2 regions of the Neobittarella massiliensis (ex Bilen et al. 2018) genome follow, and region 2 is predicted to be linked to the other one. Evidence: riboswitches for the same ligand, from Rfam matches in the RefSeq annotation. Region 2 holds a riboswitch; the other holds the start of a gene.

Region 1 (15,786 bases), on a different contig from region 2:
CTCGCGGCAGGAGGCAGACGATGTGCTCGACGAGATCATCGACCGCTTTTCCGACCCGCCGCGCAGCGTGCTGGGACTCATCGACGTGGCGCTTTTGCGCAACCAGGCGGCAGGGCTCGACATCACCGAGATCGTACAGCGGGAAGATACCATCTATTTCTATATAGGCCGGCCGGATATGGACCGCATCTCGCGGGCGCTTTCGGGGGGCACCGGCGCCAAGAATATCGTCTTTAACGCCGGTCAAAAGCCATATTTGGCCGCGCGGCTGGCAGCGGGCCAAAAGCCTATCGACCTGATCAAAAAAGTGTTGGCACTGATGGAGAAATAGCCGTCTAGCCGGCTATAGCTGGCTAGGTTTGCCTTTACACCGGGCGCGAAAATTGCTATAATAACAGGCAAAGTATTATGGGGCCATAGGGCCCTGCAGAATGTTAAAAATTCCCGCCGGCAGCCCGCCGGCGTCGAGGGGGAGACCTAGAAATGTCGATAAAGAAAAAGCTGCTGGCACCGCTGGCGCTGGTACTGAGCTTGGTGATGGCCGGCTGTACCTTTGGCACCCATTTTGGCACCGTGGCCACGGTGGGCGACGTAAAGATCACCGACGGTATCTACCTGTATTATCAGTACACCGCCTATGGCGAGGCGCTCAGCGCGGTAGAGGACTCGGAAAAGAGCCTGTTTAAGCAAAAAGTCGGTGATCAGACCGCTTCTGAGTACATTGTGGACCGCACCAAGACCCACTGCGCCTCCTACGCGGCAGTCGAGCAGCTGTTTGCAGAAAAGGGGCTGGAGCTCACCGACAGCGATCGCGATTACGTCGATGCCGCTGTGGCCCAGAACTGGCCCTCAGGCCAAAAAGTGATGGAGAAAAACGGCGTGAGCGAAGCCACGTATAAGCTCATCGTAGAAAATGCCGTCAAGTCCACCAAGCTGTTTAATGCTCTGTACGGCGAGGGCGGTGAAAAGGCAGTGACCGACGAGGAACTGCTCACCTACACCAGAGAAAATTATATGCGCATCCGCTATTTTGAGATCCCAAAACTCGACAGCAACAGCGCCTCCATTAGTAAAGACGGCGTAAACCAGATGCTGGGGTACGCTCAGCAGGGCGTGACCGATGCCAATGGCGGCAAAGACTTTGCCCAGGTGGCCAGCGACGTGATGGCCCAGTGCCTGCCGGTGGGCGGCTACACCGTGAGCGAGGGGGCCGACTATATCGGCGCCACCTATGTCTCTTACAGCGAGGACGGCACCAACTTCCCGCTGGCGTACGTGAAAGCCATGAAAGACACGGCGGTGGGCAGCTACGGCTACTACGAAGGGGCCCAGTACATCTACGTATTTCAGCGGGTAGAGGTCGACAGCGACCCCGAGGCGTATGCCAGCTACAAGACTAGCCTGTTAGCGGCAATGAAGCAGCCCGAGTACGAGACGCTGGTACAGGAAAAACAGGACAGTCTGGAAGTAAAGATCAGCGAAGAGGCTCTGAAAAAGTACACCCCTAAAAAGGTGAAGTACGAGAAGTAGCCTGCCATTGACAAAACTATACGGCGCAAAAGAAAAAACGGATGCTCCGCTCCGTTTTTTCTTTTACCTATTTGCCCATTTATTCGGTACACCGTGCTGGGCAGCGGGTATGATACCTTGGGAGGACACATTGCAAAAAAACAGCCATCGCCGCTACAGACACCTATTCGTAAGCCTACTGGCCCTGCTGCTCTTGACAGCGCTGACTGGCTGTCAGCTGGGAGACAAAGTGGAGGGCCTGCTCGGGCCTGAGGCCGACCCCATCGTGGCGGGTGAGGATATCGACGCTAAACTAGAGACCAAATATGGCCGCACCCAACTCAGTGGTGACGAGCAGGTCCTCTACGACGCACTGTATACCGCCGTCGCCTCGCGGCAGGACGAGGTGCGTATAAAGGGCGATATCACTGCGGAAGAACTGGAACGGGTATACCGCTACTATTTTTCCGACTCGCCAGAGCACTTTTGGATCGAGGGGTATCGCTATGTGACCCGCACCGAGTCGGGGCGGGTAAAGAAAGTACTGCTGGATTACAGCGGTACCCGGGGCGAGATCGAGGCTCAGTCCTCGCAGCTACAGCAAAAACTGGAAGAGCTCGACAGTCAGATGCAGGGGCAGCCGGGTGATTTTGAAAGAAGCGTGTTCGTCAGCGACTATCTGTCGGCCACACTGCAGTACGATACCGAACAGGCCGCTGGTGCCGATGCTTACACCGCCTACGGGGCGCTGGTGCAGGGGCAGGCGGTGTGCCAGGGGTATGCCAAGGCCGCTCAATTGCTGTTTCAGCAGGCGGGCATGGAGTGCCTATATGTGCGGGGCGAGAGCCGTGGTGAGCGCCACGGCTGGAATATCGTCAAGCTGGAGGGGGCGTACTATCATCTGGACCCGACCTGGAACGACATTCAGTTCGAGAGCTCTGAGCAGGAACAAGGGGTGCGCAACCACACTTATCAAAATATTACCACCGCCGATATTTTGCGCGACCACCAGATCGACGATAGCGAGAACTATCCCCTGCCCGACTGCAGCGAGCAGGCGCTCAACTACTATGTGAAAAACGGGTTGCAGGCTGCTGATTTTGAGCAGATCGCCGACCGGGCCGCCGAGGTTGCGGCCCAGAACATCGCCGCCGGTGAGGATTATCTGGAGCTGCGTTTTGGCAGTAAAGAGCAGGCTTTGGAGCTGGTGGAGTCGCGCAACGCCATGGGTCGGCTGCTGGGTGATATCAACTACCGGCTATACGACGTACAGCTGAGCTACGCTTACTCGTACTACCTCAACGAGGAGCAGTCCACGGTGCAGATCTACTTTCAGCGGGCCGAGAGTTGACTGCATACCAGAGGAGGGGCGGACATTGGCAGTGGATACAGTAAATTTAGAAGAGGGCCGCCCCTTTGTAAAAGAGGCGCTGGAACACATGGAACGCGCACTGGAGCGCTCGAGGAAGAGCGGCTGTAAAGTGCTCAAATTTATCCACGGCTACGGCTCCAGCGGCAAAGGCGGCAAGATCAAAAAGGCAGTGCGCCAGCGGCTGGGCGAAAAACTGGCCGATGGCGAACTGCAGGCGGTGATCTACGGCGAAGACTTTACCCTGTTCGATGCCGATACCCAGCGCGCGTTGGCCAAATACTATTTTTTGGCCGGAGACAGCGATATGGGACGTATGAATTTGGGCATTACTTTCGTGGTATTCAAATGAACACCGCTGTGCCTCCTCAAAAAGACTTTGAGCCCGGTTCTGGCATAAGCGGTGGATGTGCGATCTTGGTGGCGGGTATACCGGCAGCGGGCAAGACCCGTTTTGCCTGCTGGCTAGGCAGTGCCTGGCAGCTGCCCTGCCTATCTAAAGATGGCGTAAAAGAGTTGCTCTTCGATCAGTTGGGCTTTGAGAGCAGGCGACAGAAAGTGGCGTTGGGCGCAGCAGCACAGGCAGTCTTGCTCGATTTTGCCGCGCGCCAGCTAGAAGCCCAAAACAGCTTTATTTTGGAGAACAACTTTGAAGACAGCTCGATCCAGCCACTGACGCAGCTGCTGGATCGGTATGGTTGTCGGGCAGTGACGGTGCGTTTTGGCGGCGATATCGAGGTACTGTACCATCGCTTTATTGCCCGCGACAAGTCACCACAGCGCCACCGCGGCCATGTGGTGAATGCTGTCTACCCCGAAGTAGGACCCCCGCCGCCCTATGTGCCTATGGGATTAGCAGCCTTTACCGCTGGTGTGCAGACCCGCGGCTTTGACCGCTTTGCCGTACGGGGGCCAGTGATCCCGGTCGACTGCACCGATTTTGCTCAGGTGGATTATAAAGAGATCGCCCGGAAAATAAAAGAGGTATTAGGGCAGCTGCTGGCGCAGATAGAAAGCGCCTGTCGCCGCCGAAAATGACTCGTAAAAGCCCCCGGCACAGCTTACTTTGCCTGTGCCGGGGGCTTTTATTGAGGTGAGAGATACGGAGTTAGAGCAGATCTGCTCAACTGTTAGTCGGGTGACGACACAGTAGGTGTCTCTTTTTGGAGGCCCACTCCAAAGTAGTCCCGCAGTACGCTGCCGTGCAGGTCGGGCTGATAGTCGCCATTTTCGTCGCAGTAGATCTGTGGTGTGGTCACTGTGCTGGAGCCGGTAACCAACACCTCGCGCAGAGCGGCCTGTAGATCGGGGATATCGATGGAGGCGATATCGGTCTCGATGTTGTCGGCTACCCCGGTAAAGGTATCGGCCAAACGCTCGACTTCGTCGCGGTTAAAATAGTGTTCGATATAGGCCTTGATGAGCTGTAGGCGCAGGGTATCTTTTTCCTGCCCCTGCAGACCGCAGTAAGAGAGATACCCCAGGCAGCGGCTGCCGTCGAGCCGCTGCCGCCCGTAGAGCAGTTTGAACTGCAGCAGACCGCTCTGCTCACTGTAGTGGTAGATGTTTTCGTGTACGTCAAAGTCTACCGGTCCAAAACTGTCGGACAGAGCGATCAGCGAGGCATCGGTCAGATCAACATAGTAGTCGGTCTTTAGACCGGTGAGCTGCTGCAGACTCTCGATAAACTGGCCCACCCCATTATAGGCATACGCCTGGCGCAGGTCGCCGGTGCGAGTGCCGAACTGTACCTTCCACGACAGGGGAATATTGGTCACCAGCAACTGCCCCTGTGCGGGGGAGATGCGCACCAGCTGGCAGCTCTGGGGCAATCCCCGCCGGTCGGTGCGGTGCAAAAACAGGATATTTACATCGTCGGCAGTATCGGTGTCAGCCGCTGCCTGCTGGGCGTCAGATGCTGCCGGCTTTTCCTGTTTGGGCATAAACAGCAACCACGACAGTCCAAATACCAGCCCAATAGCGGCCAGGCTTAGGAAGAAACTCTTCCAAAAGGTCTTTTGTTCCGGGCGCATGGGCGCACCTCCCCTCGTCCGGTAGTATGGGACAAAATGGGCCGTATCATGCGGGCAAACAAAAGTAGAGGCAGCGGCTGGCGCCTACTGGTCGGGGGCGCCGGCCCGGTGAGAGCGCCATCCCATCAGCACTCGACGACATAGGGGATCGCTGGGGTGATAGTATTTTGTCACTTTGTGGCGCTCATGGTCAAAATGGGGCTGCTGACAGCTGGACAAGCTGGCCCCGGTATGGTATATTTGTACCAGAAAAGTTGGTAGAGGCGCAGTGCGGATGAGTACCGCGGCACAGGGGGCACCCGGTGACGCCGCGGAAAAGGCCAAATTGCCGAAACTGTCTGCCGGGCGCGGCAGGTCAGTTGGGCGCAGGGAAAACATCTCTGTGACTCCTGTTTTTTAACAGAGGCGCTATCGGTGAAAACGGCTATATGCCCGCAGGGCCTATGGAAAAGTTGCATCGGTGGGGTGCAGCTTTTTTATTTTGCCGTGTAGGTAAAAAGAGGAGTAGCGGCGCGCATCCGCGCCGGGAGAAAGGATGTTTTTTCTTATGGCAAACACACAGGATACCCACTTAAAGGAGCTGCAGTCTGAAAAGACCGAGTTCAAGCGCGAAGTGGGGCTGTTCGGCGGCGTCTCGGTGCTGGGCGGCATTATGATCGGCTCGGGTATCTTCTACCTGGGCAGCTATGTGCTGATGCGCGCGGGCATGAGTCAGGGTCTGGCCCTGATCGTGTGGGTGATCGGCGGCCTGGTGATCCTGGCCTCGGGCATCTGCTACGCCGAGCTGGGGGCTATGATGCCCAAAGCCGGCGGCGGCTATGTGTACCTGCGCGAGGCGTACGGTGAGCGCACCGCTTTTATGAGCGGTTTTTCAAACTTTATATTGGGCTCTTCGGGCTCGATCGCCGGGCTGGCCATTGCCTTTCCCGAGGCCATATCCAGCCTGGTGCCCATCAGTGCGCTGGGCTGTAAGATCATCGCCATCGGTATGATCCTCCTGCTCACGGTGATCAATGTGTTCGGTATCAAGATGGGCAGCATCATCCAGAATATCTTTATGGTGCTCAAGCTGCTGCCCATCGCGGCCATCATTCTCTGTGGTCTGTTTATGGGCAAGCAGACCCCCAATTTAAGCCCCATGCCCGCTTCCAATCCCAGCGTGTTCCAGCTCTGCGGCATGATCGCCTTTGGCGTAGTGGCTACACTGTGGGCCTACGAGGGCTGGACCAACCTGAACACCATCAGCGAGGAGATCAAAAATCCCCGCCGCAATCTGCCGCTGGCTATTATCATCTCCATCTGCGGCGTCATGGTGGTCTACGTACTGTTTAACCTGGCTATCTACCGCACCGTCCCCTACGCCACCATCGAGACGATGCTGGCCAACGGCGACTTTTTTCTGGGCACCCAGGCCGCCAAAGAGCTGTTTGGCAATCTGGGCATGATCGTGGTGGGCTCAGCTATGGTGGTGGCCATCTTCAGTGCCCTCAACGGCTGTGTGATGGTGTTCCCCCGCTCCTACTACGCTATGGCCAAAGACGGCGCTTTCTTTAAGAGCGTGGGCAAGCTGCACCCCAAGTACAAAACGCCGGTCAACGCCCAGATCGCCTCGGCCATCGTGTCTATTGCTCTGGTGATGGCCCGCGACCTCAATCAGCTGACCAGCCTGGTGGCTTTCAGCGGCATGCTGTTTAACACGCTCATCTTCTATGCAGTCATTCGGCTGCGCAAAAAATATCCCCATATGGAGCGACCGTACAAGGTGTGGGGCTATCCGGTGCTGGTGATCGTCACCATCCTCATCACCATTGGCCTGCTTATCAACACCCTGATCGAGGACCCGGTCACTTCCCTGATCGGTCTGGCAGTGCCGGCAGCCGGCCTTGTCATCTACGAACTGGTATTTAAAAAGAGCCGCCAGGCAGTGCTGGCTGCTCAAAATGCCGAGAAGGAGGATAACTAACATGGGCAGACTCATAACCAACGCCAAAGTATATGTAGAGCGCGAAAAATTTGCACAGGCGGTGTATATGGAGGACGGTGTCATCAAGGCAGTGGGCACCAACGAAGAGGTGCTGGCCGTAGCCCCGGCCGGTACGCCCCAATACGACGCCGGCGGCCGCACCGTGGTGCCCGGTTTTAACGACAGCCACATGCATCTGTACTTTGTGGGCGAGAACTTAGAATCTATCGATCTGCACGGCGTCACCTCGATGGCCGAGGCCAAGCAGATCGCGCGCGACTTTATCGCCCGCACCAAGCCCGCGCCCGGCACTGTGCTGCACGGAACCGGCTGGAACCAGGATTACTTTACCGATGAGCCCCGCATGATGGACCGGCACGACCTGGATGAGATCACTACGGAATATCCCCTCATTTTAGAGCGGGCCTGTGGTCATGCCCTCACGGCCAATTCGCTGGCCATCCAACTGGCCGGGGTCACCAAAAATACCCCGCAGCCCGAAGGGGCCCAGTTCGATGTGGATGAAAACGGCGAGCCCAACGGCATCTTTCGCGAGACAGCGGCCAATTTGGTGATGTGCCTGCGCCGCGACCCCACGGTAGAGGAGATCGAGCACACCCTGCACACCGCTATGGAGCATGCCGCCGAGTGGGGCATCACCTCGGTGCAGACCATGGATGTGCGGCCCGGTGCCTATAGAGATATGCTGCAGGCCTATCACAACATCCAGTCGACCCACCCCACATTGCGGGTCTATCACCAGTGTAATTTTATGGCCCCCGACGATTACCGGGAGTTTTTAGAGCAGGGCTATATTACCGGCAGCGGCGACGCCTTTAATAAGATCGGGCCGCTGAAACTGTTTGTAGATGGTTCGCTGGGCGCCCGCACTGCGCTGATGCGCGCACCGTACGCCGATGACCCGTCGACTACCGGTATTCAAACGCTCACCCAGCAACAGACCGACGAGCTGGTTCAGATAGCCGATGCCGCCGGCTGTCAGGTGGCGGTGCATGCGATCGGCGATGCAGCCATTGAGCAGGTGCTTAACAGTTACGATACGGTCTGCGGGGATGGGGAGAACCCCCATCGGCACGGCATCGTCCACTGCCAGATCACCGATCGGGCGCTGGTAGAGCGCTTTACCCAAAACAATATTTTAGCTTACATCCAACCCATCTTTTTACACTACGACATGACGGTGTTAGAGAGCCGGGTGGGCAAAGAATTGGCCGCGACCAGCTATGCTTTTGCCACCATGAACCGGTTGGGCATCCACAACAGTTTCGGCACCGATTCGCCGGTGGAAGACCTGAATACCATGCACAACATCTACTGTGCAGTGACCAGAAAAAATCTGGCCGGCACCCCGAGCGGCGGTTTTTATCCCGATGAGTGTGTAGACGTGTACGATGCGGTGGATGCCTACACGGCAGCCAGCGCTTACGCCAGTTTCGAAGAGGATGTGAAGGGCCGCATCAGGCCCGGGTACTATGCCGATTTGGCAGTGCTCAGCGAGGATATCTTCACCATCGACCCCGAGCGCATCAAAGATGTAAAAGTCGACGCCACGATATTGGCCGGTGAGTTCGTCTATCAGCGAAAAGATGTCTGATCGGCTCTATAAATAGAAAGAGGGACGGGACCTATGGCGGTCCCGCCCCTCTTTCTATTTATAGTCTATTCTATCTACAGCAGCGGCGATAGCAGATGGATAAGAAGTAGCGCCGCCAGCGGTACCGCTGTACCACCGGCCAGTTGGGCCGATGTATGCCGCCCGGTGTGCAGACTGGCCCACCACACAAAAACCAAGAGCACCGCCCCCGGGAGCAGCGCCGGCACTCCAAAGTAGCAGAGCAGTGCCACGGGCCCAGCGGCACCACAGGCATGGCCGCTGGCCTTTTTACCGATGAGCTTGTTGACCACCAGCAATAGTAACCCAGAGAGCAGATACTCAGTATACACGATCCACATAGCCCGGGTACCGCGCAGCAGTGCGTTGCCCACACACCCCAGCAGATAGCCGATAACGGCGAACACCATAGCTAAGCTGCGCTGACCCTCCCGCCCGCGGTCGCGAAAACCGGGAATATATCGCTGCAGGGGGTAGGCCAGCAGCGGCAGCACCGTCAAGCACAAAAGCCCCCACTGCAGTGGAGGGGCTCCTCCTATCAGTTCGGGCCGGCAGCAATACAAAACGACCAACATACAGCCGGCCAAAATAGGGGCTGCAGTAGCGACGCATATCCATCGAGAAAGTTTGTCCACAGCACTTTACCTCCTGCTCTGGTATAGGGCGGCCATATTCAGTAAGGGCCCGTTCTCTATAAATACCAGTATACACCAATTTGCCCACAGACAACAAAAAAGCGTTTTCCTGGGCCTTATCTGTAAGTCAGGATAAGAGATAGACAAACAAAAAAAGAGAGGCAAACGCCATCAGCGTTCGCCTCTCAGCAGTGTGAAAATAAAGAGAAGGAAAGAGGGGAGGTTCAGTTCATGCTGCCGGGGAACTGGGGCAGACCGGCAAAACCTCGTGCTAGGTCTTCATCGGTGGGGATATAGTCGCTCATCTCGCCGTTGTTATAGCGCTCGTAAGCGGTCATATCGAAGTAGCCGGTACCGGTGAGACCGAACACGATGGTCTTTTCTTCGCCAGATCGCTTGCAGGCCAGTGCCTCGTCCACCGCCACTTTAATGGCGTGGCTGCTCTCGGGAGCAGGAAGGATGCCCTCGATGCGGGCAAACTGCTCAGCTGCGGCAAACACCGCCGTCTGTTCTACGCTGCGGGCCTCCATAAGACCGTCGTCATAAAGCTGCGACAACACACTGCTCATGCCGTGGTAGCGCAGCCCGCCGGCGTGGTTGGGAGCGGGGATAAAGCCGCTGCCCAGCGTATACATTTTGGCCAGCGGACAGACCATACCGGTGTCGCAGAAATCGTATGCGTATTTGCCCCGGGTCAAGCTGGGGCAAGAGGCCGGCTCTACGGCGATAAAGCGGTAATCTGCTTCACCCCGCAGCTTTTGTCCCATAAACGGGGCAATGAGTCCCCCCAGATTCGAGCCGCCCCCGGCACAGCCAATGATGATGTCTGGGGTGATATCATATTTGTCCAGGGCAGCTTTGGTCTCCAGACCGATGACCGACTGGTGCAGCATCACCTGCGACAGCACACTGCCCAGCACGTAGCGGTATCCCTCGCGGGTGGTGGCGGCCTCCACTGCCTCTGAGATAGCACAGCCCAAACTGCCGCCAGTACCGGGGAACTCGGCCAGTATCTTGCGGCCAACGGCGGTGGTGTCAGACGGAGAAGGGGTGACATCAGCCCCGTAGGTGCGCATCACCTCACGGCGAAACGGCTTTTGTTCGTACGAGACCTTGACCATATACACCTTACAGTCGAGCCCAAAGTACGCACAGGCCATCGAGAGGGCTGTGCCCCACTGGCCGGCGCCCGTCTCGGTGGTGACGCCTTTTAGCCCCTGCTTTTTGGCGTAATAGGCCTGGGCGATCGCACTGTTTAGCTTGTGGCTGCCACTGGTATTGTTACCCTCAAATTTGTAGTAGATCTTGGCCGGAGTACCCAGTGCCTGTTCCAGCCGGTAAGCGCGCATCAGCGGAGCAGGCCGGTACATTTTGTAGTAGTCGCGGATCTCACTGGGGATGTCGATAAAAGGGGTGGTATCGTCGAGCTCCTGCGCCACCAGTTCCTCACAGAACACCGGCGCCAGGTCGGCGGCGGTCATGGGCTGCAGAGTCTCGGGATTTAAAAGCGGTGCGGGCTTGTTTTTCATGTCCGCGCGCAGATTGTACCACTGGCGGGGCAGCTCGCTTTCAGACAGGTAGATCTTGTAAGGGATGTTTTGGTTTGCCATAGTATTTGTCTCCTTTCCAAAATATGCGACTCTTGCGGGACAAAGGCAAACAAAAAAGCCTCTGTCCCTGCATACTGCCGGGACAGAAGCTGTAAAAACACTCCTGCGGTGCCACCCTGCTTGGCGCTCGTCTGTGCAAACAGCACTGCGCCCACTCGCCGCGTACAAACATACGCCAGACATTTGTTAACGGAGGTCTCACTCCGGCGCGCCTACTTTTCTTTTGCTAACCAGAAAAGTTCGGGTTGCTCTCAGAAGCCCATTCACTGCTGTCTTACCGCGCTGCGATCTCACCGCCCGCAACTCTCTTGGCCGGAGGGCACAGCAGTTACTTCCTCTTCCTCATCGATTTAATCTGTATTTTAGCACATGACGGACAAATGTCAAGGTTTATTTTTAAAATCATATCGCCCATCAAAGGTGATCAGATAGGGGTACTTCGCTCAGTCTGCCCATTCTATGCCGATTTTTAATCAGTGTGACTGCGCACCTAAAAGCGCTCTGCCCCACCCGGACAGAGCGCTTTCTTATATGGGCCATATCCCTTATCTACCGCTCTTGGGTGGCGGCGGACAAAGAGCGATAGACGTCTTTTAAGATCTGCACACAGCCATCGATCCCCAATGCACTGCTGTTGAGACAGATGTCGTAGTTGTCGGCATCGCCGAATTGACGCCCGGAGTAAAAACTGTAGTAGGAAGCTCGACGCTTGTCGGTCCTCTCTATATCCGCCAGAGCATGATCGGTCGTCTCGTGATAGGTATGGATGAGCCGGTGTTGGCGGCTCTTGCGATCGGCATAAATAAATACCCGAATTACATTTTGTCGGTCCTTGAGGACCTGATCGGCACAGCGGCCTACAATGATGCAGGAGTTCTCGCTGGCGATCTGACGAATGATCTGTGACTGGTGTAAAAATACCCGATCATCGACCGAGAGACCCTGTCCGACATCGCGGGAGAGCCCATCTAGCAAACTGCCCGCCCAACGTGTCTCGGCCTCTTCAAAAAAGCTCTGGTCGATCGTGCTGGAATTGACGGCCCGCTCGATGATCTCGTGGTCGTAAAAAGGAATCTTTAACTGCTGTGACAGCTGGTGCCCGACCATACGCCCACCGCTGCCGTGTTGGCGGCTGATGGTAATGACCGGCGGCAGGGGTACTGCGCTGACGTTGTTGGTGGCCTCTTGCCGATCAAACTCGCCGGCCCATTCAAACCCCTTTTTGGCCATGACGACGGCGATCACCTCGTTGATCACCGCGGCGGCCGCGATCGTGCCCTGAATGATCTTGGCGCAGGCCGGTGCCGGCCCCGCCAGCACCGATACGGCAATACCGGTAAACACCAGCGATACACCGGAGTGGGGCAGCAGCGTAAGGCCGAGATAGTTGCGCACAGTTTTGGGAGACTTGGTCACCGCAGCGCCAAAAAAGGCGCCAAAGTACTTTCCGAATGCCCGGGCAGCGATGTAGATCGCTGTGTAGAGCCCCGCCCCCAGAATCAGGTGGTAATCCAGCGGTGCACCCAAATTTAGGATGACGACGATCATGGCCACTCCGAGAATGGGATTAAAGCCCTGCATGATCTGATCCAGCCGTTTTTCAGAGACCATATTCGAAAATGTAGCTGAAAAAGCCATACCGATCAGCATAAAATTGAGCACCGGTCGCGGCAGCAAATCATTGCACCAAAAACCCACCCCGGAGGAGAGGAGGATCATCGCTATCAGCAAAGCTAAAGTGGGGCCTGCGCCCCGCTCTTTTTTCAGCACCAAGCCGGCCAACAGGCCGGTGACGACGCCAATGATCAAAGGAAGCAGCACTACCAGCGCGATCATATAGGCCGGTAGCTCTCCCGCCGACAGATTGCCCGCCACGATGGCGATGGTGCTAAAAAATACGATACAGCCCACAATGTCGTCCAGCGCCGCCATAGGAATAAGGGTGGCGGTCACCGGCCCCTCTGTTTTAAATTCGCGCACGATAGAGAGGGCCGGTGCCGGAGCGGTGGCCAGAGCGATACCACCAAAGAGAAACGCCAGGTATAGAGGTATACCGGAAAAATAGAACACGATACCAAATACCAGCGACACGACTAGGAATGTGCCGATAGATTGGGTGAGCGTAGTGATGATGATCGCTTTTCCCGAACGTTTTATCTTACGCCACACCAGTTCGGTACCGATCATCAGGCCCACAGCACACTCTAAAACGTGCATGATGCTCTGATACCAAACGGCATCGAGCAGAGTGTCGCTCACGAGAGAGACCGCGTGGGGGCCTAAGATCATGCCGGCGATCAGCCAGCCTAGGATCGAGGGCAGCTTGAGTTTCGACACCAATTTACCGGCCACAAAGGCCAGCGCAACAGCGGCCAGCAGCCGCAGAAAAAGCAAGATCATTTTTGTATCCTCCTCTCGGCGATACCATATAACATAAAATCGAGCATTTTTGCCAGGCGGCTCTCGTGGTCGGCCACCAGTACCTGTAGGTCTTTGCCCACATAGGCCGGGCTGCTAAAATAGCCGTTAAACATCTCCTGCATGACTTCATAATACGCTATAGCGTCATCCTGCGTAACGCCCGGCCGCAGCGTCATTTTAGACAGTGCCGCCTGGTAGATCTTTTTGTTGAGACAGTCAAAGTCGGCTTTGGCCTCGCGTATCTGTGCCGCCAGCGATGCTGGCGGCTGAAGGACTGCTTCAAAAAAAATTCTGGCGCACAGCGGATGCTGAGAAAAATACCGAATGCGCAGCTGCATATACCGCTCTAAGTCATCTCCGATGTCCTGATCTTTTAAATATGCAGTCACTTCGGCAAAGCAGCGCGATACACAGGCCAGATACAGTGCATCTTTACCGGAAAAATTGTGGTAGAGCAACCCCTTAGATATTTCATGGCCACTGCAGATGTTGTTGATCGCCGCGGCACTGTAACCGACAGTGCCAAATTCTTCTATGGCGGCGCCGACGATCCGCTCACGCGTCCGTTCTGTCTTCTCCTGTTTTTTCACCAAAACACCTCTGATCCCAAATATAGACTGAATGGTCTGTAATTTATTATAACAATTACAGACCGTTCGGTCAATATTGCTTGGGGCTTGTACACCAGGGATATCCTGTAGCTACAAACAGGAGCATGGCAGTATTGTCTTTAGATAAACAGGCGCATATTTGGTTGCTGGATCTACCCGGTAAGGTGTGCATAGCCGTCGTATACACAAAGAGAAGAGCTGTGCCGAGTGGCGGCCATTTTGTAACGCTGGATGTGGACAAAATACTTTTTCGAAAAATGCATGGGGAACGTGTAAATGCGGCTGGAAAATGAGTCTTTTAATTACTATTTGCATTTGCGCGCATGCATCAGACAGTAAAAAAGACTGGACCGAAGTGGCACAGCCTTTTTTACTGAGAGGGACAAGCGGTTTAGATACCGCCTCAAACGCGAGCATTTTGCGTTACTAAAAGAAAAAAGCTGCGGTGTGCAATGCACACGCCGCAGCTTTGGTGGTGGAGGATGGATTCGAACCATCGAAGTCACTGACAACAGATTTACAGTCTGCCCCCTTTGGCCACTCGGGAACTCCACCATATTTTATTTCAGTAGCCACATTGGCCAGCTCTTTTCAATGGAGCTGGTGGACGGACTTGAACCCCCGACCTGCTGATTACAAATCAGCTGCTCTACCAACTGAGCTACACCAGCGAATATGACAACAACGTGAATTATATCATCTACCTATTAGGTTGTCAATGTCTGAGGGAGAATTTTTAAGACCATCATGCTTATCTTTTTGTAACCCATAGGCTGTTCATCCAGGTAGGTTACAAAGTTAGCCGCGGTAAAAAGTTTTACTCGATTGTGGATAGAGATACAGATATACACATCCGTACAATTTGTATGTTATGAATAAATATTTTAATATACAACTAAATATACAATAATTAAAGGCATTAAATACAAAAAATGGAATATATATAGCTTTATAAATGTATAATTACTAGATAAATAGAAAATTTATTGCAATCTATTGCAATTATTATAAAATATATCGTATAATTATGCTACTTTAAAAAACATACAGCAGAGAGGGCTTTAAAATGGAGCATAAAACAGTTACCAAACTGTGGGGCGGTCGTTTCCGCCAGGACGAAAACGAGCTGATGGAGCAGTTTAACAACAATCTCTCCAATACGACCTGGCTGTGTGGGCCAGACATCCAGGGGAGTTTGGCCCATGTAGCTATGCAGGTAAAGTGTGGGCTGCTCACCGTCCAGGAAGGTGAACAGATCGCACAGGGCCTGCAGGGTATCCTGGCGGACGTACAGAGCGGTGCCCTGCAGATGACCAACGCCTACGAAGATGTGCACACCTTTGTAGAGGTACATCTTATCGAGCGCATCGGCGATGTGGGTAAAAAGCTGCACACCGCCCGCTCCAGAAACGACCAGGTCAATACAGATATGAAGCTGTATGTAAAGCAGCAGACAGCGTACGTTATTGAGCTGGTGGAGAAGATGCAGCGCACACTACAGGAAAAAGCGGCGCAAAACCCCTGTATTATGCCCGGCTATACCCATCTGCAGCGGGCACAGGTAGTCACCTTCAAATACTATCTAATGGCTTACCACGGTATGCTCCAACGCGATAAAAAACGGCTGCAGAGCGCACTGGACAACATGGATCTGTCGCCGCTGGGCTGTGGCGCACTGGCCGGTACGACACACCAGATCGACCGCGCTTTTACCGCTGAACAGTTGGGTTTTAGCGGCGTGTATGCAAACTTTATCGACGGGGTCAGTGACCGCGACTACCAGTTGGAGGCCATGTCTGCCTTTAGTATCCTTATGATGCACCTCAGCCGTCTCAGCGAGGAGATCATCCTCTGGAGCTCGCAGGAATTTGGCTTTATCAGTCTCGACGACAACTACACCACCGGTTCCAGTATCATGCCTCAAAAGAAAAATTCAGATGGGGCCGAACTCATTCGCGGCAAGACCGGCAGAGTATACGGCGATCTGATGGGGCTGCTCACC
Region 2 (15,786 bases):
ACCGAGCGCAGCAGTCATCATCTGCCAGCCTTCCCAGTCCTCCTCGTCCAGCCCATCTTCGATAGAGTAGATGGGATACTTTTCACACAGTGCCTGCCAGTGGGCCACCAGCTCGGCCGAGGTAAATCTCTGCTGGCTCTTGGGCAGTAGGTATTCCCCTTTGTCACCGCTCTTCCACTCGCTGGAGGCCGCATCCATGGCCAGTACAAAATCCACTCCGGGCTGGTACCCGGCTTTTTCGATAGCTTCTAAAATGCAGCGGATAGCATCCTCATCGCTGTCCAGGTCGGGGGCAAATCCCCCCTCATCGCCCACTGAGGTAGTCAGTCCGCGAGACCGGAGCAACCCTGCCAGCGCATGAAATACCTCGGTGCACCAGCGCAACCCCTCGGCAAAGTTGACGGCGCCCACCGGCATGATCATAAATTCCTGCACGTCTACCGTGTTGGCGGCATGTGCGCCGCCGTTTAAAATATTCATCATCGGTACCGGCAGCCGATTGCCGCTAATACCGCCCAGATAGCGGTACAAAGGCAGATGCAGGGCCTGTGCGGCTGCTCGTGCACAAGCGATCGATACCGCCAAGATCGCGTTGGCTCCCAGTTTTGATTTGTCTTTGGTGCCATCGGCTCTCATCATCGCCTGATCTACAGCGTAGATGTCGCTGGCATCCATGCCCCTCAGCGTCTGATCGATGACGGTATTTATGTTTTTAACTGCCTGACCCACACCTTTGCCGCCAAAGCGCCCCTCATCATTGTCGCGCAGCTCCAGCGCCTCAAATTCGCCGGTAGAGGCGCCGCTGGGGGCCGCCCCTCTGGCTACAGTCTTGTCAGCCAGGTGTACTTCTGCCTCTACGGTGGGGTTTCCCCGTGAGTCGATGATCTCGCGTCCAATGACCCGCTCGATAGTTAGATCCATAGTGGTCTCCGTCCTTTCTGTATCGCCTGCACCGCTGCCAGTATATGCCTGCAGTGCGGGTGGGGTGTTTTATATAAGCCTTGGTTAGCTATTGCTAACCAAGGTCACTATACCACTTATTGAGGTGAAATACAAGGGGTATATCGGCAATACCCATCTTGTCTTATCGGTGGATAATATGAATGAAAACGCAAAAAATAGCGGTAGGAGGAGCGTAGACCATGAGATATAGAGATCTACACGATCTGATCCAAAACAGCTATAGCAGCCGCACGTATTTTCTCTCGCTGCCTGTCCAGATGCAGTGTGCACTACACCAGCTGGGTGGCACTGTGCACTCAGCAGCCCAGCTGCACCGCCAAGTCTCTGCTATCCAGCAGACCGACCATCTGCTGCAGATCGGCCACTGGAAGTAAATATCTGGCCGGGTATGTGTGTGTACCCGCTATGCCGATAAAAGCTTATCTGAACGGTGTAAGAACTGGTAGAGTCTGCCCTGTAAGTATGCGCGGTTTTCACCTCTTTCAGTCAAAACAAAAAGCGCTGGACGCAGCTCTTGAAGGCTGTGCCCGGCGCTTTTACATGCGCAGTGTTATTCTCTGGTGCAAGCGGTAACTCGGCTGTGCGCCTTTTATGGCCGCTCTTTGGTACTGCCGGGCAGCGACCAGCTCTGGCTCTGGGTCTGCAGTGCCACCATATGTGCAAAAATACCGCCTTTTTTCACCAGATCTTCAGGGCAGCCCATCTCGGCTACCTTGCCACCTACAAGCACCACCACTTTGTCGGCTCCCATAACTGTGCGCATGCGGTGAGCGATGATGAGTACCGTCTTATCCTGTACCAGGCCCGAGAGCGCAGCTTGTACAGCGCTCTCATTTTCCACGTCCAAAGAGGCGGTGGCCTCATCCAGCAAGATCACAGGCGCATTTTTGAGTAGCGCGCGGGCGATAGAGATGCGCTGCCGTTCACCACCCGAGAGAGTTGCCCCATTTTCACCGATCATGGTCTGGTAGCCCTCGGGCATCTTCTGTACAAAGGTATCGCACTGAGCTGCTCTGGCAGCCGCCAATACCTCCTGGTCACTGGCATCTCTTCTCCCCAGGCGAATATTCTCCATCACTGTATCGCGAAACAACACTACATCCTGAAAGACGATAGCATAATTTTTAAGCAGTGCCTCCGGTTCAACAGTAGAGACGTCTACGCCACCCAGGGTTATGCGGCCGCCGTCGACATCCCAAAAGCGGGCTGCCAGCTTGGCAGCGGTGCTCTTGCCCCCGCCCGAGGGACCTACCAGCGCCGTTACTTCACCCTGTCTGGCAGTAAACGACACATCGGCGAGTACCCCTTCTCTCTGGTCGTAGGCAAATTTTACCCGGTCAAAAGCGATGTCGTAATTTTTGAGTGTATAGCTCTTAGCCCCAGTCTGTACCGGCTGTTGCTCGATCTCGCGCATGCGCTGGATCTTGATCTGAGAGCTGAATACCGCCGCCATATTGGCCAGCGTCGTACTGATGGGGTCGTAGAGCCGCGAGGCTGCAATGAGGTAGATCAGCAGCGTCGCCAGCTCCAAACTGCCGCCCACCAGCAGATTGACCCCCACTAAAACGGTGGTGGCCAGCCCCAATTTTAAGAAGGCCTGTGCCGAGGTGACACAGGTGCCGGTCACCAGTTCCGAACGCACTGTAGCCCGTTCGGCTTCGTCCATTTTCTCATCCAATCCGTGCAGATATTTTTCTTTCTGATTGCAGGCCTTTATGTCCTTTACCGTCTCCAGCAGTTCCTGCAGACTATCTGTGGCTGCCCGTTTAGCCAAAAAGTTGCGGGTGCCGAACCTGTCTTGCAGCCAGCGCGAGCCTGCAGTCAGCAAAAAAGCGACCGGCAGTACCCACAGTACGGCAAGACCCATGCGCCAGTCCATAGTCAGCATGCCAATGGCTATCAGTACAGTCGAAATGATCGTCCCCCAGAGCTGGGGCACAAAATGTGAGAATGCCTGTTCCAGAGCGCTGCAGTCAGACATCATAGTCGCAGTCAGGTCCGACAGATCGCGCTGACCAAAAAAGGAGAGCGGCAGCTGGCGCAGTTTTTCCCCCAGCCCAATACGGCGGTTGGCACTCTCGATATACGTGGCGATGTACAGCGCCTTATACTGAAACCAGTGCACGATGTAGATGAGCACCAGCAGGCCCGCTCCTAAAGCAGTAATACTCCAGATCTCAGCTGCCGGGTCTCCACCGCTCATCAGTGCGTCAATGATGTCCTGTAGCGCCATAATGAGCAGTCCTACCGGCAACATCAAGCTCAAATTGGCCGCCACGGTCCACAGTGTGGCTTTTACAAGGTCTTTCGCTCCCCGTTCGGTGAGCGCATAAATATGTTGGATTTTCCCGATCATACGGCTGACGCCTCCTTCCCCACTTTCCACCTGGCCGAAGTCTGGTAATCGCGCCACATAGCGGCGTATAAGCCCTGTTGCTGCAACAGCTCCCGGTGTGTGCCGCGCTCGGCAACAGCGCCGTCGCACAGCACCAATATGTTGTCGGCGTCCTGCACAGTAGAGAGCCGGTGGGCGATCATCAGCACCGTCTTACCCGCGGTCAGTTTTTCAAATGCCTTTTGTATGAGCAGTTCATTTTCCGGGTCGGCAAAGGCAGTGGCCTCGTCCAGCACTATGATGGGCGCATCCTTTAAGATCGCCCGTGCCAAAGCGATACGCTGCTGCTCACCGCCAGAAAGATACACGCCTTTGGTCCCCACTACGGTGTCTAGGCCCTGAGGCATTTTGGATAGGATATCATCGCACTGGGCAGCATGGGCTGCCGCCAATACCTGTTGTCGAGTGGCATCGGGCCGTGCGGCGCGTATGTTTTCCAGTAAACTGTCCTTAAATAAATGCGTATCCTGAAAAACGAACGCCACCTTGTCCATGAGTTCGTGGCCTGCCATGTTGCGCACATCGACGCCGCCAATGAGCACCTTTCCCTGCCCTGCATCCCAAAAGCGGGGGATCAAACTGGCGACGGTGCTCTTACCTCCTCCCGAGGGGCCCACCAGTGCCACAGTCTTACCGGCCGGTACCTGAAAACACACATTCTTAAGTGCCGGGCTTTTGGCTCCGGGGTAGGTAAAAGTGACGTCCTTCAGCTCAATATCGCAGCCGGTGGTGCTCTGTGGACGGACGTCTTCAGGCAGGGGATCTACCTCCATGATCTGGTCGAGCTTGCGCACCGCTTCATCTGCCTCCATAACTGCCTGGCTGGCATACATGATGCGGGTCATCATCATGGCGCAAAGCGGTGTGAATAAGATATAAAATACCAGGTCCACCAAAACTGCCCAGCCATTGCTCGCCGCTCCGCACAAGAGCATACCGGCGGGGATGAGTAGTAAAAAAGTGCCGTTGAGCACGGCGGTAAAGGCGGTCATCGGCCGCCCGCAAGACATGGCATAGTCGGTGGCCAGCTTGCTGTAGCGCATAATAGCGCCGTAAAAGCTCTTGAACGAGTACACCGTCTGCTGAAACACCTTGACCACTGGAATACCGCGCACATACTCAGTGGCCTCGGCACTCAGGTCCTCAATGGCTTTTTGGTAGGTGCTGAAAAATCTGGCATTTTTGCCACCCATCATCCGCGTCAACAGGTAGACTGCCAGCACCAGTGGAATAAAGCACAAAAGCCCCATCCGCCAGTCAAATACGAACAGCAGAATAATGGCTGCTACCGGGGTCACTACCGCCCCTACCAGGTCTGGCAGCTCATGGGCCAGCATCTGTTCGGTCATACCGGCATTATCGTCTATCTGCTTGCGCAGCTTTCCCGACTGGCTGACATTTAAATATCCCAACGGCACATCCAGCAGGTGTTTGGCTGCCGCTTTACGCATGTTTTTTGCGGTGCGAAAGGCGGCCAGATGGGTGCACATCAGGGCGGCAAAATAAATAGCCGCACTGCCCAGTGCAAACCACAGTGCATACCAGCCGTAGCGCACCAGATCTCCTGCCTGCCGGTAGTCGGGCATTGCAGCAAACACACCGCGCACCACGTACCAAATACATATGTAAGGTGCCATCGACAGAACTGCCGCTATACCAGACAGCGTACATCCCAATACGGTGAGCCTTTTATGTCCGCCGGCATAGTAGAGTAGCTTGGCGACACTGCTCTTCCCTTTTTCTCTCACATCGAACCCTCCCTTATTATTGTGGTTAGTTATCGCTAACTTATGGTTATTATACTGCTCCATCCCGATTCTTGCCCAGCTCCAAACAGTCGTTTTGCTCCAATTGGGCGGTCCCGCGATAAATTTTAGGGGTCATCCCGTATACCCGTGTAAAAGCGGCCGAAAATTTGCTGGCATTCTGGTAGCCCACCAGCTCGGCAATATGCCCCACCGGCAGCTGAGTGCTCTGCAGCAGTAATGCCGCCTCCTCCATGCGTCGCCGTCGCAAATACTGGTAGGGGGCCTGCCCGTACTGCTGGTAAAACAGCTTTTTTAAAGTTGTTACCCCCATGCCAAATTCTACTGCTAACTCGGTGAGCGAATGTCGGCGGCGCAAATTCTCGGTCATACGGCGCTCAATAGCGGCTACTTTCTCAGCATCATGGCCACAGTGATAGGGACGGGCCATCCGCCCCTGTTGCTCACTGCTCACCGCTAAAAACAGCAGCAGCTCCAGCGCTTTTATTTTGTAATAAGCCAACTGATAATTATCCGGCGGCTGATACAGCTCCAATACGATATGCTGGATCTTGGGGTTGGCCCGTAGCAGCAACACTTCATCGCTGTATAACTGTGCCTCTAAGCAAGCCACCAAATCGGTCGTCTGTCCCAATATATCTCGCCACGAGCGCGCCGCCTCCTTTAGCTGCAGGACTAAACTGATGCCGGTATAATCACCCGATAAAAAAACAGAGTTGCGACACGGCCTCCCCATGTCGCTGATCGAGAGGTCCTGAGCTCCCAGGGTCACCTGCCGGCCGCTCTGCAGTGTACAGCCGTAGCGGCCGCGGCGGCAGTGATTGATCTCGATGATACCCGGCCGCGCGCGCTCATTTTGAAAACCCTGCGCGGTATGAAAATCATTAAAGATGAGTAGTATGCCGGGAAAGACCTCATAGGCCTCCATGACTCCTTTCCCGTCAGAAAAATCTAACTGATATACCATGTGTTGAGCGTGTATTCGGCACAATTTTGCACCCTGTGGAAATATCGCTGTCCAGTCCATAAACTGGTTCCTCCCCCACATGACAGGATGACTGTCTATATTTTTTAGCGCGATGACGATCAGTTTATTTAGACGCAGTATCCAATATTTTATTGTGCGTCTGGCCTGACACGGCTGCCATCTTGATGACTGTGCAGACACGCATGTTTTCGCTGCCGATACTATGTCGGCGTTCCAGTCAGATCAGGCCTTTTTACCTCAGCCACGGGTAACTGGCGACTCTGCTCGACTATCGGTTAGCAATCAGTAACCACACAGTACATCTGTCCATAGCCTAGACTCTATGTGAGAGCAGACTGCGGTCATCACGGCCCAGTCACATCGTAGTACGCCCCGTACCAGCCGTCAATACAGTGTCGGGCAGAAACCCGTTAGAATAGAAAAAGAGCCTATAGACGCCGCTGGTGGCTGGCTATAGGCTCTTTTCATTTTGTAAAACGCACCGTATTTATAATATGAGCATGGCGTCGCCAAAACTGTAAAAGCGGTACTTTTCCTGTACGGCCACCTGGTAGGCGTTGAGAATAGGCTCCCGCCCGGCCAGCGCCGATACCAGCATGATCAGCGTGCTCTCCGGAAGATGGAAGTTGGTGATCATACCGTCGATAACGCCAAAGGTATAACCCGGGTAGATAAAAATGCTGGTATCATCTTCAAAAGGCACTACAGCGCCATTTTTTTGGTAGCAAGATTCCAGTGTGCGGCAGCTGGTGGTGCCCACGGCAATGACCCGTTTGCCGTTTTTTTTGGCCAGCGCGATCGCATCGGCCGTCTCCTGGGGGATCACATAGTGTTCGGTGTGCATCTTGTGGTCTAATACGTTTTCCTCTTTTACCGGGCGAAAGGTCCCCAGCCCCACATGCAGCGTAACACGGGCGATGACCACCCCTTTTTGCCGCAATCTTTCCAGCAATTCCTCGGTAAAGTGCAGCCCGGCCGTAGGCGCCGCCGCCGAGCCGCGCTCATGGGCATACACAGTCTGGTAGCGGTCCTTGTCCTCCAGCTCAGCGGTGATGTAATGGGGCAGCGGCATCTGCCCGATCTGGTCGATTACGTCGTAAAAACTGCGCCCTTTACATGCAAAGCGGATGATGCGGTTGCCGTCATCGCAGACTTTGCACACCTCACCGGTGAGCAGTCCCTCGCCAAATACCAGCTTGGTCCCCTCTCTGATCTTGCGGCCGGGCTTTACCAGGCATTCCCACAGATCCTCAGTGGCCTGCTTTTTTAAGAGCAATACCTCAGCTTTGGCCCCTGTGTCCTCCTTGTGGCCGTACAGCCTGGCCGGCAGCACTTTCGAATCGTTCACCACCAGCGTGTCGCCGGGCTGTAAAACATCTACGATATCGTAAAAGTGCTTGTGGGCGATCTCGCCGGTCGTGCGATCGAGCTGAAGCAGCCGGGAGTGATCGCGCGGGTAGATGGGGTGCTGGGCGATGAGTTCCTGGGGCAGATCAAAGTAAAAGTCTTTTTTCAGCAGTGGTTGTGACATACAAAACACATTCTTTCTATCAGTAAAAGCCGCCCGGCAAAAACAGCCAGACGTACCGCCGGCGCCGGGCGGGAGTGCGGCCCGCAAAAATCGCTGCTACAGGGCGAAATGCGCCGTATTTAAATTGACAGGCAGCTACCGTGGTGCTATGATAAGGGTAAACTTCATAGACCCGGATAGAGGTGCGGATTTGATGAGTACACACAGGCGAGGCCAGCCAGGGCTGCACGAGCGGTGTGAAAAGGCAACTCCGCCGAAGAGAGCGCAGCTGGCAGGGCGGTTCTCTGGTCGCGTGGCCGAACAGGTGCGCGACTGTCATCATGTACTTTGATGGAGAGCTATCGGCCTTTTTGTGTCCATACTTTTCTATTATATTGCATGTACTGCCGGTTTTCAACCGGTTTTTTCTTTTTGCGGGTCTATACGGTCTTTTGGCACATAAACTGAACATAGGAGGAACAGATGATGAAGGAATACAATGTTGCGGTGATCGGTGCGACGGGAATGGTCGGCCAACGCTTTATTACGCTGCTCGAAAACCACCCCTGGTTTCACGTAAAAATGCTGGCGGCCTCGGCCAATTCTGCCGGAAAAACTTATAAAGAGGCGGTGGGCAGCCGCTGGGCCATGCAGTCGCCCATGCCCCAGTCGGTAGCCGATATGGTGGTGCTCGACGCTACCGCCGACGTGGAAAAGATCACGTCGGCAGTCGATTTCGTGTTCTGTGCTGTCAACATGAAAAAAGAGGAGATACGCTCTCTGGAGGAGATGTATGCCCGCCACGAGTGCCCGGTCATCTCCAATAACTCGGCCAATCGCTCGATGCCCGATGTGCCGATGATCGTGCCCGAGATCAACGACGATCACTCCGAAGTCATCACCGCTCAGCGGGCCCGTCTGGGCACCAAGCGCGGTTTTATCGCCGTCAAGTCGAACTGTTCGCTGCAGAGCTATGTGCCGGCCATCCACCCCCTGCTCAAGTTCGGGGTGACCAAAGTGCTGGCCTGCACCTACCAGGCTATTTCCGGTGCCGGCAAGACCTTTGCTACCTGGCCCGACATGGTGGATAACGTGATCCCCTTTATCGGCGGCGAAGAAGAGAAGAGCGAGCAGGAGCCTTTAAAGATCTGGGGCCATGTCGAGGACGGCAAGATCGTAAACGCCGACTCCCCCTCCATCACCACTCAGTGCCTGCGGGTACCGGTGTCGGATGGGCACACGGCAGCGGTTTTCGTCTCGTTCGAGAAAAAGCCCACCATCGAAGAGATCAAAGCCTGCTGGAAAGACTTTAGCGGCGCGCCGCAGGCGTTGGGCCTGCCCTCGGCGCCCAAGCAGTTCCTCCACTACTTCGAGGAGGACGACCGCCCCCAGGCCAAGCTCGACCGCAACCTGGAAAGTGGTATGGCCGTGTCGGTGGGCCGCCTGCGCCCCGACACCCAGTACGACTATAAATTCGTCTGTCTCTCGCACAACACCCTGCGCGGCGCTGCCGGCGGCGCGGTACTGATGGCTGAACTGCTGGCCGCCCAGGGCTATTTAGACTAACGCTGTCAGCGGGGGAGCACTGCTGCTCCCCTCTTGTGGATATGGGAGGTTTTTTATGAAAAAGACCGTATTTACCGGCGCCGGCGTGGCGCTCGTCACTCCGTTCTTGCCCGATGGTTCCATCAACTACCCCAAGCTGAAAGAGCTTATCGAGTGGCAGATCGCCTCCGGCACCGACAGCATCATCACCTGCGGTACCACCGGCGAGTCGGCCACCATGACCGATAAAGAGCACGTCGACGTCATCAAATTCACCGTCGACACAGTGGCCGGCCGGGTGCCGGTAGTGGCGGGTGCCGGCTCTAACGACACCGCTTACGCCGTGAACCTGTCTAAAGAAGCCGCCGCTCTGGGTGCTGCTGCGCTGCTGCAGGTAACGCCCTATTACAACAAGGCCTCTCAGCGGGGCCTCTACCAGCACTTTGTCGCCATCGCCGACGCAACTGATCTGCCGGTCATCCTGTATAATGTCCCCAGCCGTACCGGTACCAATATCGCGCTCGATACCTATCTCAAGTTGTCCGAGCACCCCAATATCGTGGCCACAAAAGAGGCCAGCGGCGACATCTCGGCCATTGCCAAGATCTTTGCCGTCTGCGGCGATAAACTGGATGTGTATTCGGGCAACGACGACCAGATCGTACCCATCATGGCGCTGGGCGGTAAAGGGGTCATCTCGGTGCTCTCCAATGTGCTGCCCAAGCAGACCCACGAGATATGTGCCGCCTTTTTGGCCGGCGATACCCAGAAGAGCGCCCAGCTGCAACTGCACTACCTGGCGCTGGCAAACGCCCTGTTTATGGACGTAAACCCCATCCCGGTAAAAGATGCGCTCAATTTGATGGGCAAAGAGGTGGGCGGCTGTCGGTTGCCCCTGTGCCCCATGGACGACGCCGGGCAGCAAAAGCTGGCTGCTGTGCTCAGACAGTACGACCTGATGTAAAAATATACGGCCCCTCCCCTACATATACCGCGCCGAGGAGGAGCCACAGATAAAAAGGTTGGTGAAATAATCTCTATGACCAATATACTGCTCTTTGGCGCTATGGGTAAAATGGGCCGGGTGGTCAGCCAATGCGTGGCCCAGCGGGACGACTGTCAGATCATCGCCGGTATCGATAAGTTCAGTGATGGCAGTGCCGATTTTCCGGTCTACCCCACGATCACCGATTTTAAAGATACCTGTGATGTGATCATCGATTTTTCGCATCCGTCCGTATTTGATGAGCTGCTGCGCTACTGTATACAAAATAAAGTACCGGCCGTCATCTGTACCACCGGTCTCTCGGCCGAGCAGATTGCGGCGATCCATACCGCCGCCGAGACTGTGCCGCTGTTTTACAGCGCCAACATGTCATTGGGTATCAATCTGCTGCGGGCACTGGCCCAAAAGGCGGTGGAGGTGCTGGGTGGCCAGTACGATATCGAGATCATCGAAAAGCATCACAACCAAAAAGTCGATGCCCCCAGCGGCACGGCCCTCATGCTCGCCGACGCGATCAACACCGCCGCCGGCGGCCAGTACGAGTATGTGTACGACCGCCACAGCGTGCGGAAAAAGCGCGATAAGCGGGAGCTCGGTCTGCACGCGGTCCGCGGTGGCACCATCGTGGGCGAGCACGAGATCCTATTTGCCGGCCGCGACGAGGTGATCACGCTCTCCCACAGCGCCGCCTCTAAAGAAGTCTTTGCCGTGGGAGCTGTGCAGGCGGCACGCTTTATGCAGGGTAAAGGCCCAGGCCTTTACGATATGGCAGACATGATTTAACGGTAACCAGATAAGGAGGGACTTGTTATGCTCGGCGTTTCCAGTGTATCGGTGATCGAGGACCAGATGGTCTTGACTTTCAGCGATGTGCAGAGCGGCTCAGATTTTGTACAGGTGGTCTTTGGCCAGATGGCAGAGAGCGCGGTCAATGTAGATATGATCTCTCTCATCCCCGACCAGAGCGCCAGCTACAGTCTGGCGCTGACCACCTCAAATCAGTACTATCCCCAGCTCATGCAGCTGTTGGGCTCGCTGCGGGGCCGGTTTCCCCAGGTCAAGTTCGGCATTTCCGACGGGTATGCCAAGGTCATCTCCGCCGGCGAAGAGATGAAGAGCCAGCCCGGCGTGGCAGCTGCCGTCATCACCGCTGTACGCCGGAGCGGGGTCGATATCCAGATGATCACCACCTCCGAGACCGATATCTCGCTGCTGGTGCAATCGGTACACGCCGACACGGTAAAATCCGCATTAGAGGGCTAGCGGCTCCCCTTTCCGCTTTCATTTCACCAAGTTTGCCCCCAATATAAATTGAAGGTGTCTCCCCCTGTGGGCGACGCCTTTTTTATGTCACTTTATCGGCCATAGCTCCGCCTGGAAAAAGATAACGATCTACGGCCAAACACTCCACTATAACACCAAACTCTGTGCCTGTGCTATGATCGTGGTAGTGGATAGTATAAGAGCAGAGAGGTGTATCTCCTATGAAAACATATACTACGGCCCAGGTGGCCAAGATCATCGGCGTACACCCCAACACCGTACGGCTCTACGAAAAACTGGGGTTGATACCGCCGGCGCCGCGGCAAAAAAATCGCTATCGGGTATTTACCGACCGCCACATAGCCCAGTTTCGCTTGGCCCGCACCGCCTTTCAGGTAGAGGTGCTGCAAAATGGGCTGCGCCAACAGATGGTACAGATGGTCAAAACCGCCGCCACCGGCAAGTATGATGCCGCCATCGAGCAGTGTCGGTGCTACCTGCAGATGGTGCGACAGGAATTTGTGCGCGCACAAGAAGCGGCCTCTATCGTCACCGCACTTTTGCACGGCGACTCACCATCCTCCTACCCGGTGCTGCTCGGCCGCCGTCAGGTCTCGCAGCAGCTGCATATCTCGATGGATGCCCTGCGCAACTGGGAGATGAACGGGTTGCTCACCGTAAAGCGCCGCCAAAATGGCTATCGTGTGTACACCAGTGAAGATCTGCGCACGCTAAGAGTTATCCGCGCTCTGCGCGGGGCCAACTACTCGCTCGAGGCCATCCTACAGCTGCTGCAGCAGCTCTCCGTCGATCCGCAGACCGATGTGCCGGCAGCCCTCGATCTGCCGGCTCAAGGTGATATCGTCTCGGCCTGTGACCATCTGCTCGACTCGCTAAGCCAAGCCGAGATCAATGCCCAGACATCGCTGCAGCTGCTGTATGAGATGCGCCGTAGATTTTCGTAGCCGCCAGGGGCGGTAAAGCACTGTCTTACGATCTGGTATCGCATCGCCTTTAATCAGGCTGTGTCCCGCACGCGTTTAAGGTCTACAGCAATTTTTAAGCCCCCATACCTGCCAGGCAAAAATGCGGTCAACACCAGATGTCGGTTTTATGATCTGCAGCCAAAGTAATGGTGATTTTCCCGTTCTACCTGTCCCAAATATATAACGCTCCACTTTACCACCAGTCTTTTAGCTGGTGGTATTCTTTTTTTATCGAAAAAAGGAGGTAGAGACCATGTCACCAGTTATTCAAACAAGCCGGCTCACCAAGTCCTACGGGCCGCTGCTCGCCCTGAAGGGGTTAGACCTGTCGGTAGAACGCGGTACCGTCTGCGGTCTACTGGGTGCCAATGGGGCCGGTAAGAGCACCGCGATAGCCTGTATGCTGGGGCTGCAACGGCCCAGTAGCGGCGCCGTACAGATATTGGGCCAAGACCCCCGGATCGCGCGCAAACAGTTGTTTAAGCAAGTCGGTGTTCAGCTGCAAGAGACTTCTTTTCAGGAAAAGATAACCGCCGAAGAGCTCTGCCAGGTAAGTGCTGCGCTGTACCACCGCCCCCATGATTACCGGCAATTGCTGGCTCAGTTTGGCCTGGCTGATAAAGCTGGCCGCCCGGTAAAGGAGCTGTCAGGCGGACAACGGCAAAAGCTGTTTATTACGCTCGCGTTGCTGCCAAACCCACAGGTGGTGTTTTTAGATGAACTCACCACCGGTCTCGATCCGCGGGCCCGGCGAGAGGTCTGGGCCATCCTCTCCTCGCTAAAAGCGTCGGGGGTGACCATCCTGCTCACCTCGCACTTCATGGATGAAGTGGAGGCGTTGTGCGACCACATCTGTATTTTAAAGCATGGCAAAACAGTATTTTCCGGCACCGTCGGCCAGGCGGTAGCCGACAGTCCATACACCGCGTTCGAGGATGCCTACCTGTGGTATACGGAGGAAGATCGATGAGAGCTTTTCGCACGATGCTCAAAGTAGAGCTCAAACTTTCTCTGCGAGGAATGGATATGTTCATCTTTTCTATCTGTCTGCCGCTGGTGGTGCTGGCCGTCGTCGCCATGCTCTACGGGACTCGCCCTGCCTTTGCCGGTGCGCCTTATACCTTTGTCGAGCATTCTTTTCCGGCACTCGCCACCATCTCTATTTGTGCCGGCGGAGTAATGGGGCTGCCGCTGGTAGTATCCGATTACCGCAGCCGTGGCATCCTGCGCCGCTTTCGGGTCACACCGGTCAGTCCGGCACTGATCCTGCTGGTCCAGGTCGTCATCTATGCCCTGTATGCGCTGGGCTCGTTGTTTACGCTCTGGGCAGTGGCGGTGCTTGTCCTGGGTCTCCAACTGCACGGCTCTATTCCGCTGTTTTTACTCAGCTATCTGCTGGTCATGGCTACAATGTTCTGTATCGGCGTGCTGGTGGGCGGCGTGGCCGCTAACAGCAAAAGCGCCGGGATCTTCACCAGTATCCTCTACTTTCCCATGCTGCTCTTTTCCGGGGCAACGCTCCCCTACGAGGTGCTGCCTGCCGCTGCTCAAAAGATCGCCGATCTTCTGCCGCTCACGCAGGGCATCAAGCTGCTCAAGGCGGCCCTGCTGGGTCTGCCGATAAAAGAGGTGTGGATATCTATCCTGGTCATGGTGGTGCTCATCGTCGCCTGCGCCGTGCTGGCTATCCGCCTATTTAGGTGGGAATGACCGCGCTCTTATCATATTGCAGCGCAAAAAAGGGACCGCCCCTCTATATAGAGGGGCGGTCCCTTTTTTAATACCAGATGAGCGGTATTTGATCTCGCCGATATCGTTTTAGCCGTTTTGTTGGGGCACTTCCAGCTCCCACAGCCACGACTTCACCATCTCGCAAAAAATATTGGGGTGTTCGATATCCAGGTTGTGGCCGGCATTTTCCAGCAGCAGCACCGAGTGTTTGCGGTAATAAGAGAGGAGGCTCAGCGTCTCGGCAAATCCGACCACATTGTCCTGTTTGCCGAGCAAAAACAGCGTGGGGGTATCACAAAAACCAAAACGTTCTTCCGGGGTCACGGCATAGCCATAGCCGCGGTGCAGAATATCGGCCAGGTAATCGGCGTCATAGGCCTCCTCAGCAGGGACGATCTCATCCAGGTAGCGGTTAAAGGTGTACTGGTTTTGAATGACCATCGTCTTGGTAAATCCCTCGCGGTGCTGCTGGGGAATAGACTCTAAAAACTGGTAGTTGGTAAAGCCGGTAGTAAACTTGGGCAGCAAACGGTTTTCGTGTACCGGGTTGCTCACCGGGCAGATGAGCACGCCGCCCAACACTCTGTCGCGCAGCTTGCTGATGAGCCCGCGCACCAGATAGCCGCCATACGAGTGGCCGATCACAAAAAACGGCGTGTCGCTGCCGATCACCTGGTCAATGAAAGCGATGACAAAATCGAGCATGTCGTCGGTATTTTTAATGCGCTCGCAGCGGGGCGTGTCGCCCATACCGGGCAAGTCGGGGTAGATGCGGCGGTGGTGAGAGAGCAGATTGAACACCGGCTCAATGCTCTCTCGCATGTGCAGGTGGCTGCCGGTCCAGCCGTGCAGGGCAACGACCGGGGTGCCTTTGCCCAGCTCCTCGTAATATACTGGCGTATCCCAAACGGTGGCTGTCATGATCGATTACTCCTTTGGCGTTTTTCAAAACACAGGTGTCGATACAGATATCTATACTTCTAGTGTATCAAAAAACACCGTCAGTGTAAACGCATTTTCCCCAAAGCGCGGCCAAGCTCCGCAACACAGCGCAAAACGGCGGTACAAAAGTGCAAAAAAGTCTGGCCAAGGCATTACTGCCCCGGCCAGACTCTATGAAAGATACTATTTTACAGCGTGATCTTATGGAAGGTTTTTTTGCCCTTTTTGATGACGATGAATCCGTCGGCAAAATCCTCTCTGGCCACCATGTGCTTGACCGAGGTCACCTTCTCATCGTTTACCGAAACTCCGCCCTGATCGACCAGCCGCCGGGCCTCCCCGCGCGAAGGAGAGAGCCCTGCCGCCAGCATCAGGTCGACGATGCCGATCCCCTCGTCGCTCATCAGGTCGGCCGGCAGCTGGGTGGTGGGCATGTTCTGCGATACACTGCCCGCCGAAAACAGCGCCTGCGAGGCTTCCAGCGCCTTCTGGGCCTCCTCCTCACTGTGCACCAGTTTGGTCAGCTCAAAGGCCAGTTTCTCCTTGGCGCGGTTGATCTCCTGGTCTTTCAGGTGCTCGTACTCGGCGATCTCCTCCAGCGGCATAAAGGTCAGCATCTTCATGCAATTGATAACGTCGCCGTCATCGATGTTGCGCCAGTACTGGAAAAACTCGTAAGGAGAGGTCTTTT

What was found. A riboswitch is a leader RNA that binds a small molecule or an ion and turns the genes downstream of it on or off. The one in region 2 is predicted to bind lysine.
Region 1: linked by a shared signal. The riboswitch ahead of H8K20_RS12035 (APC family permease) and the one ahead of asd (aspartate-semialdehyde dehydrogenase) in region 2 are both predicted to bind lysine.

Annotation. Positions count from the first base shown of each region.
Region 1 is NZ_JACOGI010000003.1:29,412-45,197, reverse strand. Features, by position in the region: gene mfd (transcription-repair coupling factor) at 1-331, shown strand, start outside; gene H8K20_RS12060 (hypothetical protein) at 484-1,530, shown strand; gene H8K20_RS12055 (transglutaminase domain-containing protein) at 1,661-2,860, shown strand; gene H8K20_RS12050 (Smr/MutS family protein) at 2,892-3,230, shown strand; gene H8K20_RS12045 (AAA family ATPase) at 3,299-3,916, shown strand; gene H8K20_RS12040 (LCP family protein) at 4,009-4,911, opposite strand; lysine riboswitch at 5,162-5,330, shown strand; gene H8K20_RS12035 (APC family permease) at 5,459-6,874, shown strand; gene H8K20_RS12030 (amidohydrolase) at 6,876-8,489, shown strand; gene H8K20_RS12025 (hypothetical protein) at 8,564-9,007, opposite strand; gene H8K20_RS12020 (TrpB-like pyridoxal phosphate-dependent enzyme) at 9,367-10,752, opposite strand; gene H8K20_RS13905 (cytidylate kinase-like family protein) at 11,302-11,889, opposite strand; partial or broken gene H8K20_RS12015 (cation:proton antiporter) at 11,947-13,152, opposite strand; gene H8K20_RS12010 (TetR family transcriptional regulator) at 13,149-13,763, opposite strand; tRNA gene H8K20_RS12005 (tRNA-Tyr) at 14,255-14,339, opposite strand; tRNA gene H8K20_RS12000 (tRNA-Thr) at 14,380-14,455, opposite strand; gene argH (argininosuccinate lyase) at 14,851-15,786, shown strand, end outside.
Region 2 is NZ_JACOGI010000001.1:1,081,389-1,097,174, reverse strand. Features, by position in the region: gene eno (phosphopyruvate hydratase) at 1-921, opposite strand, end outside; gene H8K20_RS05035 (hypothetical protein) at 1,143-1,337, shown strand; gene H8K20_RS05030 (ABC transporter ATP-binding protein) at 1,553-3,319, opposite strand; gene H8K20_RS05025 (ABC transporter ATP-binding protein) at 3,316-5,106, opposite strand; gene H8K20_RS05020 (AraC family transcriptional regulator) at 5,156-6,052, opposite strand; gene queA (tRNA preQ1(34) S-adenosylmethionine ribosyltransferase-isomerase QueA) at 6,600-7,643, opposite strand; lysine riboswitch at 7,813-7,992, shown strand; gene asd (aspartate-semialdehyde dehydrogenase) at 8,109-9,188, shown strand; gene dapA (4-hydroxy-tetrahydrodipicolinate synthase) at 9,244-10,131, shown strand; gene dapB (4-hydroxy-tetrahydrodipicolinate reductase) at 10,207-10,956, shown strand; gene H8K20_RS04995 (ACT domain-containing protein) at 10,984-11,436, shown strand; gene H8K20_RS04990 (MerR family transcriptional regulator) at 11,658-12,401, shown strand; gene H8K20_RS04985 (ABC transporter ATP-binding protein) at 12,676-13,392, shown strand; gene H8K20_RS04980 (ABC transporter permease) at 13,389-14,132, shown strand; gene H8K20_RS04975 (alpha/beta fold hydrolase) at 14,241-15,074, opposite strand; gene tyrS (tyrosine--tRNA ligase) at 15,284-15,786, opposite strand, start outside.